DNA from 4 places in the Bacillus sp. GW823-FHT06B01 genome. Region 1 is predicted to be linked to each of the others. Evidence: riboswitches for the same ligand, from Rfam matches in the RefSeq annotation. Region 1 holds a riboswitch; each other region holds the start of a gene.
What was found. A riboswitch is a leader RNA that binds a small molecule or an ion and turns the genes downstream of it on or off. The one in region 1 is predicted to bind lysine.

Region 1 (3,216 bases):
GTTGAACCAATTATGACCGAAAGCATTTTCACTTCTTCGGGATGGATAAAGATCATTTTCGGTACAATCCCTTGATATAGCCATACAAAAGCAATTAAAAAACATACGAGCCAATATGTCATCGTTCTTCTAATTAGTAATCTCGGATGAAGTCCCTTTTCTAACCATAATTTTAAAGCATCAAAACTCCAAGCAGTCGCCCAGCCTAATAACGGACGAAACATATAAAAATCTATTACATTCCCTATACGACCAAACCTCGTATCATAATCATATTGCGTCTCAAAATGAATGTGTTCTTTACGCGGTGTATACTTCCAATAACCACGCCCTATTTGAATAAGTGATAATTTATTATCCGTCCAAAATTTTAAAGAAGAAATCCGGTCTCCCGTTTCTTTTCTTATTTCACCTATCGATTCTCCTTCCCCAGCTATTTCAAGTCCAAATCCGATCTTTGTTTTATATAAAAACTTCTGCGGTTCTCCTTCTTTTTTCTCTAAATATGAAATTTCAGTAAAGCGAGCATCCCATTCTGTATGTATATGTGGTTCTTGCGTGTATTCCCATAATTTCTCCATTGTTGTGTTCATTTCTGCCGAAACATAAATAGGCTTTTTCCCCTTCATTCTTCCACCTCCAATGCGCTATAATTTTAATGTACATGCTATGAATTTATTTTGCTACAGTTTTCACAAACTCCTCCAAGAGAAGAAAGAATTTTTAAAATTTATACAAAACACTTGATTCCCCGAAAAATTTAAATTATTATAAAACAAATGTTACCAACAACTTCATAAATCAAACACTCTCGCCTAAAACGTGAGATAGAGGTTGCGATACTTATGATTATTCTAATGGAGACACAGAGATGTCTATGAAATTAGATGAAAGGAAGTATTGCCGAAATCGATAATTTTCTCTGCATTTATCGATTGGGGCTGTTTTCGAATAGAAACAGAACTGTCATATGTACAGCAGTGTATGTATGAAGAGCTATCTACAAAAAAGAGATATCATTTTTATGGTATTCCTTTTTTGGCGGTTTTTTTATTAGCTCCGTTTTCTGTTTCCCTTTTCCTGTAACAGCACCATCCTCACTTATTTGAGATGGTGTTTTTTGTTTTTCTCTGGTAACTACAGGAATATTGGGATCTATATATGTCCTAATCTATTCTTAAAAATGGATGAAAGAAGGAATTCGTAATGGAAACGATTGTACAAAAATTTGGTGGCACTTCTGTTGGAAGCGTTGAGCGCATTCAACATGTAGCAAATTTAATTATTGAAGAATATGAACGAGGACATAGCATCGTCTCTGTCGTTTCAGCAATGGGAAAAAGCACAGATGAACTCGTAGCACTTGCTAACGCGATTTCAGAAAATCCGAGTAAACGCGAAATGGATATGCTTCTATCAACAGGAGAGCAAGTGACTATTTCATTATTAACGATGGCACTACAAGCAAAAGGTTATAACGCGATTTCATTAACTGGATGGCAAGCTGGTATTACGACAGAATCTGTACATAGTAGTGCACGGATTACTGAAATTCATACAGATCGAATTCAATCTTATCTTACTGAAGGCACGATTGTTATTGTAGCTGGCTTCCAAGGAGCCAGTAAAGAACATGAAATTACAACGCTTGGACGTGGTGGTTCTGATACAACTGCTGTTGCATTAGCTGCTGCACTGAAAGCAAAAAAATGTGATATTTACACGGATGTGAACGGTGTATATACAACGGACCCACGAGTTGTAAAAGATGCTTATAAATTAGATGAAATTTCTTATGACGAAATGCTAGAACTAGCAAACCTCGGTGCTGGTGTATTACACCCGCGTGCTGTTGAGTTTGCTAAAAATCATAATGTCATGTTAGAAGTTCGCTCAAGTATGGAACAAGAAAACGGAACAATTGTAAAAGGAGAATGTAACATGGAACAACAATCAATCGTTAAAGGTATTGCATTTGAAGATAATATTACACGCGTCACAATGAAAGGATTGGAACAAGGTGCACTTTCAACAGTTTTCTCTACATTAGCAGCGGCACATATTAATGTAGATATCATCATTCAAAGTATTACAAATGAAGGAACTGTTCACCTCTCCTTCTCAATCCATTCTAATGATTTAGAAGAAACATTAGAGGTATTGGAACAGAATCAAGAAACACTTCACTATGAATCTGTAGAATATGAAAATCATTTAGCAAAAGTATCCATTGTAGGATCGGGTATGGTCTCTAATCCTGGTGTTGCTGCAAATATGTTCACTACTTTAAAAGAAGAAGATATTCATATTAAAATGGTAAGTACATCAGAAATTAAAGTGTCTGTCGTTATTGACCGCCTTCATTTAGTAACAGGTGTCGAGGCACTGCATCAATCATTTATGGCGAAAATTGAGCCTTTAGTGCAGATGAGTTAATTTCCACCGGTAAAACTTTAAAAAATATATGAATCTATTTCCTTCCTATATAAATAGAAACAGGGTAGGACTGTTTTGTGGGAAAGTCGAAGTTATTCTATCGAATAGCAATTACAGTATCAAATTCTTGAAATGATAGCATTCACGAAATAAAGTTCTCGCATATTTCAATAGTAAAGGTTTGCGAAGTGTTATTCGTTAACAAGATTTTATATACTATGCCCGAAAACACCTTGTCACATTTTCCTACACTGTGACAAGATGTTTTTTGTTTAGAAGAGATTTTAGTATAATTATGAGGATAATTAAATAATAAATTTATACATAAAAGGAGATAAAAACTATGGCAAACAACCGATTACTACGAATGGACAATGTCAGCATCGTTGTAGAATCCCTTGATAACGCAATCTCTTTCTTCGAGGAGATTGGCTTGAATCTCGAAGGGCGAGCTACTGTTGAAGGTGAATGGGCTGGTCGCGTAACTGGACTCGGTTCTCAGTGCGTAGAGATTGCTATGATGGTTACCCCAGATGGCCATAGCCGAATTGAACTTTCGCGATTTCTCACCCCCCCTACTATTGCAGATCATCGGACAGCTCCTGTAAATGCCCTCGGTTATTTACGCGTCATGTTCACCGTTGAGGACATTGACGAAATGGTATCCAGACTGACTAAACATGGTGCTCAGCTCGTTGGTGAAGTAGTTCAGTATGAGAACTCGTATCGACTCTGCTACATTCGTGGAACCGAAGGAATTTTAATCGGTTTAGCGGAAGA
Region 2 (3,216 bases), on a different contig from region 1:
CTCACTCGGAGTCGTAATACTAAAACCTGTCGTCTTATAATCAAGTTTCACCGTATCACCAGTGTAGTCTTTCGTGAATGAATCCATTTGTACGATAAACTCGGCATCTTTATATACAACATCATCTGCATCATATGTATCCCAAATTAAATCAACATCAACGAAAATACTACAAGAGTTTGTCATTGTTCCTCTAATGCGAATGATCTTTTTATCTTCACGTTCTAATTTATGTATAGCTGCTTTTGCTTCATCAGTAATACGAATGTTCATGGTATCCCAACCTTTATATATATTTCCTTTATTATTGCAAAAACAGGAGAAATAGGGAAGGGAGAAGCATCGGAATAAAAAACGAGCAAACATATTTGTTTGCTCGTTTCACTTTATTTCAATTCACATTTATCGAGCGGAATCACTTTCGTTTTCTTCGTAAATTTATATCCTAACCATAGTACTAAGAAGAGTGGTAAACCGATGTAAGAAACGAGTACACCGTTCCAATCGATTGATTCACCCATAAATGCGCCGTAGTTTTGACCTAAAATTACGATGACACAAAGTGCAAATGCGAAAATTGGACCGAACGGGAACCATTTTGCTCTATATGGTAAGTCTTTCAAATCTTTTCCTTGTGCGATATATGCTTTACGGAAACGGTAATGACTAATTGCAATTCCGACCCATGCGATAAAGCCAGACATTCCAGATGCGTTTAATAACCAAATGTATACAACACCGTCACCGAATAAAGAGGCAATGAAAGCGATACTACCGACAATTGACGTTACGATTAATGCGTTAACAGGTACACCGCGGCTATCTAATTTACCAAGAAACTTTGGTGCTTTTCCTTGGCGAGCTAAGTCCCAAAGCATACGAGTTGATGCATACATACCAGAGTTACCAGCAGACAATACTGCCGTTAAAATAACAGCGTTCATAACAGAAGCAGCAAAGGCAACGCCCGCTTTTTCAAAAATAAGTGTAAATGGACTTACTGTTACATCGCTTGCAGCAAGGCTTTCAGTCGTATAAGGAATTAATAAACCGATAACGAGAATCGCAAGGATATAGAATAAAAGAATACGCCAAAAGATAGAACGAATTGCTTTTGGAATGTTACGCTCTGGATCAGCAGTTTCACCAGCAGCTACACCTAATAATTCAGTTCCTTGGAATGAGAACCCAGCAGCCATAAATACACCGATAATTGCCATAATGCCGCCATTAAATGGTGCATCTGCAACAGTGAAGTTTTTAAAGCCAACAGATTCGCCGCCCATAATTCCGAAAATCATCATAAAGCCGACAATTAAAAAGATAATAATAGTAACTACTTTAATAAGTGCGAACCAATATTCAGATTCACCAAACCCTTTAACAGATAAATAGTTTAAAAGGAAAATAATAGCTAAACATAATCCACTCCAAATAAGAGAAGGGGTATCTGGGAACCAAAATTTCATAATTAATGTTACAGCAGCGAGTTCAGCAGCAATTGTAATGGCCCAGTTATACCAATAGTTCCATCCAAGTGCAAAGCCAAGGGATGGATCAACAAATTTTGTTGCATACGTGCTAAAAGATCCGGTAACAGGCATGTAAGCCGCGAGTTCAGCTAAGCTTGTCATTAAAAAGTAAACCATAATTCCAATTGCGGCGTATGCGACTAGTGCACCGCCAGGACCAGCTGTATGGATGACACCACCGCTGGCAAGAAATAGTCCGGTACCGATTGTACCACCGAGAGAAATCATCGTAAGGTGACGAGATTTTAATCCGCGTTTTAATTCACCTTGTCCTTGTGTAGTTTGCGTTTTAGAGGTAGATTGATTTGTTGCGCTATTCATGTTCAACACTCCTTTTCTTGTAGGTTAGGAAGGAGCGGGGGAGAAAAATACAAAAAACCGCCAAAGGAATTAGGCGGAACGTTTCACAAATAACCACCCCATCATACCCTTCCGTTAAGATAGCACCCCACGTTTACACGGTAATTTTGTAAACGTGACAGTTCTGTTCCTTTCGGAGACAGCCCCAGCTCATATTTCCAGAGAAGAAATATAAACTTCGGCAACTTTTCCTTTCAAACGGAGTTGGTGACATTCTCTGTGTCTCGTCCGTTTTACTCATAAAAGTCGCAACCTCTACCTCATCGGATTGATGAGGATTTGATATATTGCTAAGATTTTTAATATATGGCAATTGTAATGACTTTCTGAATATATTGCAAGATATTTTGTTAGGAAAAGTCAAAAAATATCGGTTATTGTATAGGAAACGCTTGCAAAACTCCACCCGAACCTACTGTTATGTAACAAAAAACAAATAAAGAAATTGTTATACAAATGTTTCGCAAAAAATATTGAAAAACCCTTTAAAAATAAAAGAAAATTCTGAAAATATAATTCGACATTCATAATAAGGTCATATTTTTTGTTATAATTAAAAAAACGTTTAAGCAAAAAAGGGGAAATTAACATGAAATTAGAAACAGAAAGACTCTATATAGTACCGTGTACAGAAGAGAGTATGCAAGTTGCTAACGAGCAAGGATATAACAGTGGTCCGCATATTGTAGGGCATGTAGAAAATGTAAAACAAAATAAGGTTTTATTACCTTGGGGCGCGTGGTATGTCATTCGCAAAGAAGATGACATCGTTCTAGGTGATATAGGATTTAAAGGGAAACCAAATGAGGAACATACAGTAGAAATTGGTTACGGATTTATTGAGAAATATTGGAATAAAGGGTATGCGACAGAAGCTGTAAGAGAATTAATAAATTGGGCTTTTCAAACAGGAGAAGTAGAAACGATTATTGCGGAGACACTTCTTGAAAATGATAGCTCGATTCGTGTATTAGAGAAATTACATATGAAGAGAATTGACACTACAGAAACGATGATTAATTGGAAAATAGAAATATAAAAAATACCGCTCGAAGTATATCGGGCGGTATTTTTATCGTTATGGTAGCATTTGTTTTTGATCATTCGGATATCCGGCTGTCGATGCGTTAGAACGCTTGGAATGATTGCGAACAGCAATGAAAATAGAAATAATAACGACAAGACCAACTGCCACGTAAGAAAGTGAAATAATAGTTGGATCAACTTTAAATGTAGTAAGCAATGTACGAATGTTTGTAAAGATAATAAGGCCACCAACTAATACGCCAAGTAAATGAGAAGGAACGATGCGTACTAGCCATGC
Region 3 (3,216 bases), 320 kb from region 1:
GAAACATTATTTTCTTCCCACGTTTCATACGTCAACATGTTCTTTCCCCCTGTAAAAGCAAAAAGACGGTTTTAACCTAATATAATAGGTTAAAACCGCCTCTAGTTTTTCTAGTCAGCGCTTTTTACTTTAAACGTACCTTTTCACTTTTCTCTAATTGAATGACTTTCCCATCTTGCACAACAATTGTAATTGAACCATATTTCATATCAGCAAGCATCGCTTGAATTTTCTCAGATACTTCCTCAAAATGTTCCCGTACGCTCACGCGAACAGCCCCCCTTTTTATTCATAAAAAAAATCTTTCCCATTTCGAAAAGACTGTTCGGTAATATATTTTACCTTATCTTTCAAAATGGATTCCATTTTGCTGGATTTAGCACCTTGCTTTCTATAAGCAGGTTGCCGAGCTTCTTCGGGCCAGTTCCCTCCGCTTCTCTTGATAAGCTTTGTATTTGTATTTTATCACAATTCTGATTTTTTTCAATCCTAGTTTTCCGATATATTTTAATTATTTTATTTTATAAAAAAGGAATTGCCCATCCGAACAACTCCTTTTTCCCATTCACACAAGTTCTTTAATACGTATGCGATCGTTCCCAATAATATTTTCATATGTTTCACGCTCTACAACAATTTGTGATGTGCCGCCTTTCGCGAAGACGACAGCTGGTCTACGAATCCGATTATAATTATTCGCCATCGAGTATCCATATGCCCCTGTACAAGAAATTGCTAATAAATCGGCTGAAGCAACTTTCGGTAGAGTGATATCCCAAATTAACATATCTCCACTCTCACAGCACTTCCCAGCAATCGAGACAAGTTCCTCATTCTCATCATTCCCTCGATTCGCTAACATCGCTTCATAACGAGCGTTATATAAAGCAGGTCTTAAATTATCAGTCATCCCACCATCCACTGATACATATTTCCGAATACCAGGAATGTCTTTCACAGATCCGACTGTATAAATTGTCGTTCCAGCATCCCCTACAATACTACGGCCTGGTTCAACCCATATTTCTGGCAGGGGATAATTACATACTGTAAATTGTTCCCTCACAGCACTTGTTACAGCTCGCACATATGTCTCAAGAGTTAATGGTGTATCTGACTCTGTGTAGCGTATTCCGAATCCTCCGCCTACATTTAGCACTTTTACTACATAGTTTGTTCGCTCTCTCACTTCTTCTAAAAATTGACGAAGAACTTCAATCGCTCGCACAAAGCCGGCCGTTTCAAATATTTGTGATCCGATATGTGAATGAATTCCTAACACATTATAATTTGATTTTTGTAAAGCAATCTCAATTACTTGCATCGCTTGACCATTTGACACGCCAAATCCAAATTTCGAATCATCTTGGCCTGTTGTAATATATTCATGTGTGTGCGCCTCTACTCCGGGCGTTACACGAATTAATATGTTCACAAATTTCCCATGTTGCACTGCTAAATCATGCAAAATTTCTAATTCTAAGAAATTATCTACGACAAAACAACCAATATTCGCCTGAAGAGCCATCACAATTTCTTCTTCTGTTTTATTATTGCCGTGAAAATGAATGCGTGATGCCGGAAATCCTGCTTGCAGCGCAGTATATAATTCTCCTCCAGAAACAACATCTAATGACATATTCTCTTCACGAGCCACTCGGCACATCTCCATGCACAAGAACGCCTTGCTTGCATATGCTACTTGATAAGAGAAACCACTTTCTTTAAACGCACGATGAAACGCGCGGCACTTTCCTCGAATAGACTCTTCATCGTATACATAAAGTGGTGTTCCGTATTGTTTTGCTAGCTGCGTCGTATCGCACCCTCCAATTTCTAAGTGTCCTTGCCCATTGATTCGGCTTGTGCCGTGTAAATACATTTGAATTCCTCCCTTATTTCCTCTAAAACTCATAACCCCAATCTTCTATTCATTGCAGCACGCTTTTAGATAGACAAAAAACGCGCGGAACAATGTTCACACGCGTTTCTTATTAGGAAAAATATATATTGAAAAAATAAACGAGTTGTTATCTCCTCAAAATAAGAAACCGCATCAACATCTCCAAATAGCTCTCCATAAAAGAAATATTATGACAGTACTACATTTATTCAATGTAGTCCCAATATATGAATAAGATGGTTATTCTTATATTTCGGCAATAGTCCCTTTCAACCTATGATCACAGATTCCATTAAATCTCCCATAGCTTACTCTTTCCTATCGCGGCCTCTACCTTTGAGAGTAGATGAGGTAAGTCTATTTAATTTTCAAACATCTAATTGTTGCTATTAACAATACCAAAGGACCATTTTATTTGTCAAACAATTTTTTATATTGTTTTTTTACAGTTTAATTTCGTATCATTTGGTAAGCGCTTTACTGAAATCTTTGACACTTCCCATTCGCCTTCTTCATTATTAAATGTAATCGTTACCTTCTCAAATGGTGGAGCAATTTTCCCAGCAACTCGTTCATACTTCGTTACTTCAATACTTGCTTGAAATAAATATGTACCGCTATACACTTTTTTTAAACTAATAATTTTAGGACATTGATAAGGCTTCAAGCTCCCATATTGTTTTTCAATTGCTTTATTTATTTTCGGAAATAAAACAGAATAAAGGGCATCTTCCATAAGAGGTGCATCATATTGGGCTACCGACACACTCGGTGAAGCAAAAAGTATAACACTACTGCATACTATAAAATATAATAATTTTCGCATTATAACCTCCGTATTATTACACGATTCTTTCTGCGCACGATAATTATCATACATAGAAACTCCGTTTTATTGTCTCCCACTGCCCTTTTTCTACTCAATTATTATAAAAAAGTCCACAACTCTCTTTTATTTTCGTATAATGATACTCATAGTATAATAAACATAATAACAAAGGACTGTTCGTATATATAAAATGAGGCGCTAATCAAACCGGCTCACAAGAACTGTCATGCTTTTTAGGAGAGGAGTATATTATGCTACAACGCCTGTTTCCAAAACTGCGATTTGCACTCGTTGCAGTCGTTTTATTATGGATAAAAACATATATTGTGTACAAGCTAGCATTTGATATTAAAATTGATAACTTCTTTGAAGAATTTATGCTTTTTATTAATCCACTAGCTGCGTTACTTTTATTTTTCGGTTTTGCTTTACTTGCATCTAAACACCGAAACCGCATTATAGTTGGAATCAGTTTTATACTGTC
Region 4 (3,216 bases), 840 kb from region 1:
TCTGCAAAAGAAGCTCAAAAATCATGGGCGGAAGCTTCTCTACAAGATCGCGCAAAATATTTATATAAATGGGCTGATGAGCTCGTAAATATGCAAGATGAAATTGCCGATATCATTATGAAAGAAGTCGGTAAAGGTTATAAAGATGCGAAGAAAGAAGTTGTTCGTACAGCTGATTTCATTCGTTACACAATCGAAGAAGCTCTTCATATGCACGGAGAAAGCATGATGGGCGATAGCTTCCCTGGCGGAACGAAATCTAAACTTGCGATCATCCAACGCGCACCCCTTGGTGTTGTATTAGCAATCGCACCATTTAACTACCCAGTAAACTTATCTGCTGCAAAACTTGCACCAGCATTAATTATGGGTAACGCTGTTATTTTCAAACCAGCAACTCAAGGTGCAATTAGTGGTATTAAAATGGTTGAAGCACTTCATAAAGCTGGCCTTCCAAAAGGTCTTGTAAACGTAGCTACAGGACGCGGTTCTGTAATTGGTGACTACTTAGTAGAACACGAAGGCATCAATATGGTATCGTTCACAGGTGGTACAAACACAGGTAAACATTTAGCGAAAAAAGCTGCAATGATTCCACTTGTATTAGAACTTGGTGGTAAAGACCCTGGTATCGTTCGTGAAGATGCTGACTTACAAGATGCTGCAAACCATATCGTAAGCGGTGCATTCTCTTACTCTGGTCAACGTTGTACTGCTATTAAACGTGTACTTGTACACGAAAACGTAGCGGACGAGCTTGTTAGCTTATTAAAAGCGCAAGTAGCTGAGCTATCAGTTGGATCTCCAGAACAAGACAGCACAATCGTTCCATTAATCGACGACAAGTCTGCTGACTTCGTTCAAGGCTTAGTTGACGACGCTGTTGAAAAAGGTGCAACAATCGTTATCGGTAACAAACGTGAGCGTAACTTAATTTACCCAACATTAATCGACCACGTAACAGAAGAAATGAAAGTTGCTTGGGAAGAGCCCTTCGGCCCAATCCTTCCAATCATCCGTGTTTCTTCAGATGAACAAGCAATTGAAATTGCTAACAAATCAGAGTTCGGTCTACAAGCAAGTGTCTTCACAAAAGACATTAACAAAGCATTTGCAATTGCTAACAAAATCGAAACTGGTTCTGTTCAAATTAACGGACGCACAGAGCGCGGCCCTGACCACTTCCCATTCATCGGTGTAAAAGGTTCAGGTATGGGCGCACAAGGTATTCGTAAGAGCCTTGAGTCTATGACACGTGAAAAAGTAACAGTATTAAACTTAGTTTAATCTTATATGTAGAAGCTGATCTAGTTTTGGATCAGCTTCTTTTTATATCAAATAATTATTCATTCCTAATAACAAACTCTTCTCTATAATCTGATTATTACTATATCCATTGACGTATAAAAATTCATTTGTTACTCTTAAAGACGTTAATTTAATATTTAAATCCTCATTCGTATCTCGGTGAGGTAGAGGTTGCAGTCATTAAGAGTATCATTTCAGGAGATGTAGTGGCATTGATGAAGGAATGAGAAAGGAATGATTGCCGAAGTAAGCCCGTGTCCACCATGCACGCTTGCTGGGTCTGCATTTAATAAGTGCAGAACTGTCACAAACGTTTCGTTTGTGGAGAGCTATCGAGAGGTATGTCGTGGGTTTCTTATAAGATAGAAAGCATGTAGCGGCAAATTACGTGCTTTTTTTGTTTTGTTTGGGACTTCTCTTCTCTACTAAGAAGACATACATATCTCCTCGCTTGACTTGGTTATACTAACTTTGGAGGTATTTTCTATGCAACAAAAAAAATGGGGCTTTTGGGTATTAACAGCTTTCGTTGTCGGTAACATGGTTGGCGCTGGTATTTTCATGGTGCCAAGTACGTTGGCACAAACAGCAAGCCCTCTCGGTGTCACTTTAGCTTGGTTAACAACAGGGTTTGGTGTTTTAATGCTAGCTCTTGTTTTCGGTAATTTAGCAATTCGTCGTCCTGATTTAACGACAGGACCACAAAGTCATGCATATGCTTTATTCTCAACACCAAAAAAGAAAAAAATGGCTGGTTTCAGTATGGTATGGGGATATTGGGTAGCAAACTGGGCAAGTAACGTTGCCATCATTACATCATTTGCGGGATATTTATCACTCTTCTTCCCAATTATGAAAGATACACGACTACTATTTTCAATCGGTTCTTTTAACATAGAAGTCGGAAAACTAATTACATTTACGATTTGTTCCATCTTACTTTGGGGAACTCATATTATATTAACAAACGGTGTAAGCGGAGCTGGAAAGCTAAACTTCTTAGCAACAACAACGAAAGTAACTGGATTCCTTTTATTCATCGTCGTTACTTTATTTGCATTCGAAGCTTCTAAGTTTGGACAATGGTACACACCGATGATCGATAAATCAGGTGTATCACACGGCCTTCTTTCACAAGTAAACTTAGCTGCTCTTACAACGCTTTGGGCATTTATCGGAATTGAATCGGCAGTACTTTTATCAAACCGTGCTACCTCTCCTAAAACAGTAAAACGCGCAACAGTTGCAGGATTACTTATTACAGTTGCGATTTACTTAGGAATTACAATTTTAACAATGGGTGTACTTCACGTTGATAAATTACAAGCTTCTGAACGTCCATTAGCAGATGCATTAAACGCTGCAATGGGTCATGGCGGCGGGAAACTGATGGCATTACTTGCTCTTACTTCCCTATTCGGTTCTATATTAGGCTGGATTTTATTAAGCTCAGAAGTACCGTATCAAGCAGCAAAAGAAGGTTTCTTCCCTTCCTTCTTCACAAAAACAAATAAAAAAGGAAGTCCAATTTACTCATTACGATTAACAAACATTATGTCGCAAGTGTTCTTATTCTCAACATTATCAGGAACTATTGCGGAAGCTTATACATTCGTTATTACCGTATCAACACTGGCCTACCTCATTCCATATCTCGTTTCACCAATCTTCCAGTTAAAACTAGTCGCAACTGGTGAAACATATAAAAATGAAATGCGGGCAAGAATTACAGATGGCATAGTCGCAGTGATCGCACTTTGCTACGCACTATGGGTTATTAAAACCGGCGCATCCGATATAAAAACGTTCCTTCTCGGAATTGGTTTATTCGTAATCGGCTTTGCCTTCTATCCATTAATGAATCGTGATCAGAAAAAAAATAACGAAAAGAAAAACGAGCAAGTTGCA

Region 2: it holds a riboswitch for lysine, as region 1 does, so the genes downstream of both, AC1Q8N_RS01005 (amino acid permease) here and AC1Q8N_RS18135 (aspartate kinase) in region 1, are expected to answer to the same signal.
Region 3: it holds a riboswitch for lysine, as region 1 does, so the genes downstream of both, lysA (diaminopimelate decarboxylase) here and AC1Q8N_RS18135 (aspartate kinase) in region 1, are expected to answer to the same signal.
Region 4: it holds a riboswitch for lysine, as region 1 does, so the genes downstream of both, AC1Q8N_RS13680 (amino acid permease) here and AC1Q8N_RS18135 (aspartate kinase) in region 1, are expected to answer to the same signal.

What each region holds. Positions count from the first base shown of each region.
Region 1 covers NZ_JBXAHR010000003.1:946,299-949,514, reverse strand. Annotated here, with positions in the region: gene AC1Q8N_RS18140 (DoxX-like family protein) at 1-629, opposite strand, end outside; lysine riboswitch at 821-1,007, shown strand; gene AC1Q8N_RS18135 (aspartate kinase) at 1,207-2,436, shown strand; gene AC1Q8N_RS18130 (VOC family protein) at 2,780-3,216, shown strand, end outside.
Region 2 covers NZ_JBXAHR010000001.1:188,912-192,127, forward strand. Annotated here, with positions in the region: gene AC1Q8N_RS01000 (iron-sulfur cluster biosynthesis family protein) at 1-273, opposite strand, end outside; gene AC1Q8N_RS01005 (amino acid permease) at 387-1,853, opposite strand; lysine riboswitch at 1,966-2,158, opposite strand; gene AC1Q8N_RS01010 (GNAT family N-acetyltransferase) at 2,482-2,931, shown strand; gene AC1Q8N_RS01015 (sulfite exporter TauE/SafE family protein) at 2,971-3,216, opposite strand, start outside.
Region 3 covers NZ_JBXAHR010000003.1:626,604-629,819, reverse strand. Annotated here, with positions in the region: gene AC1Q8N_RS16475 (phosphoadenylyl-sulfate reductase) at 1-38, opposite strand, end outside; gene AC1Q8N_RS16470 (YezD family protein) at 125-268, opposite strand; SAM riboswitch class I at 341-449, opposite strand; gene lysA (diaminopimelate decarboxylase) at 566-1,882, opposite strand; lysine riboswitch at 2,063-2,244, opposite strand; gene AC1Q8N_RS16460 (DUF3888 domain-containing protein) at 2,334-2,729, opposite strand; gene AC1Q8N_RS16455 (LTA synthase family protein) at 2,984-3,216, shown strand, end outside.
Region 4 covers NZ_JBXAHR010000003.1:106,967-110,182, reverse strand. Annotated here, with positions in the region: gene gapN (NADP-dependent glyceraldehyde-3-phosphate dehydrogenase) at 1-1,287, shown strand, start outside; lysine riboswitch at 1,466-1,648, shown strand; gene AC1Q8N_RS13680 (amino acid permease) at 1,795-3,216, shown strand, end outside.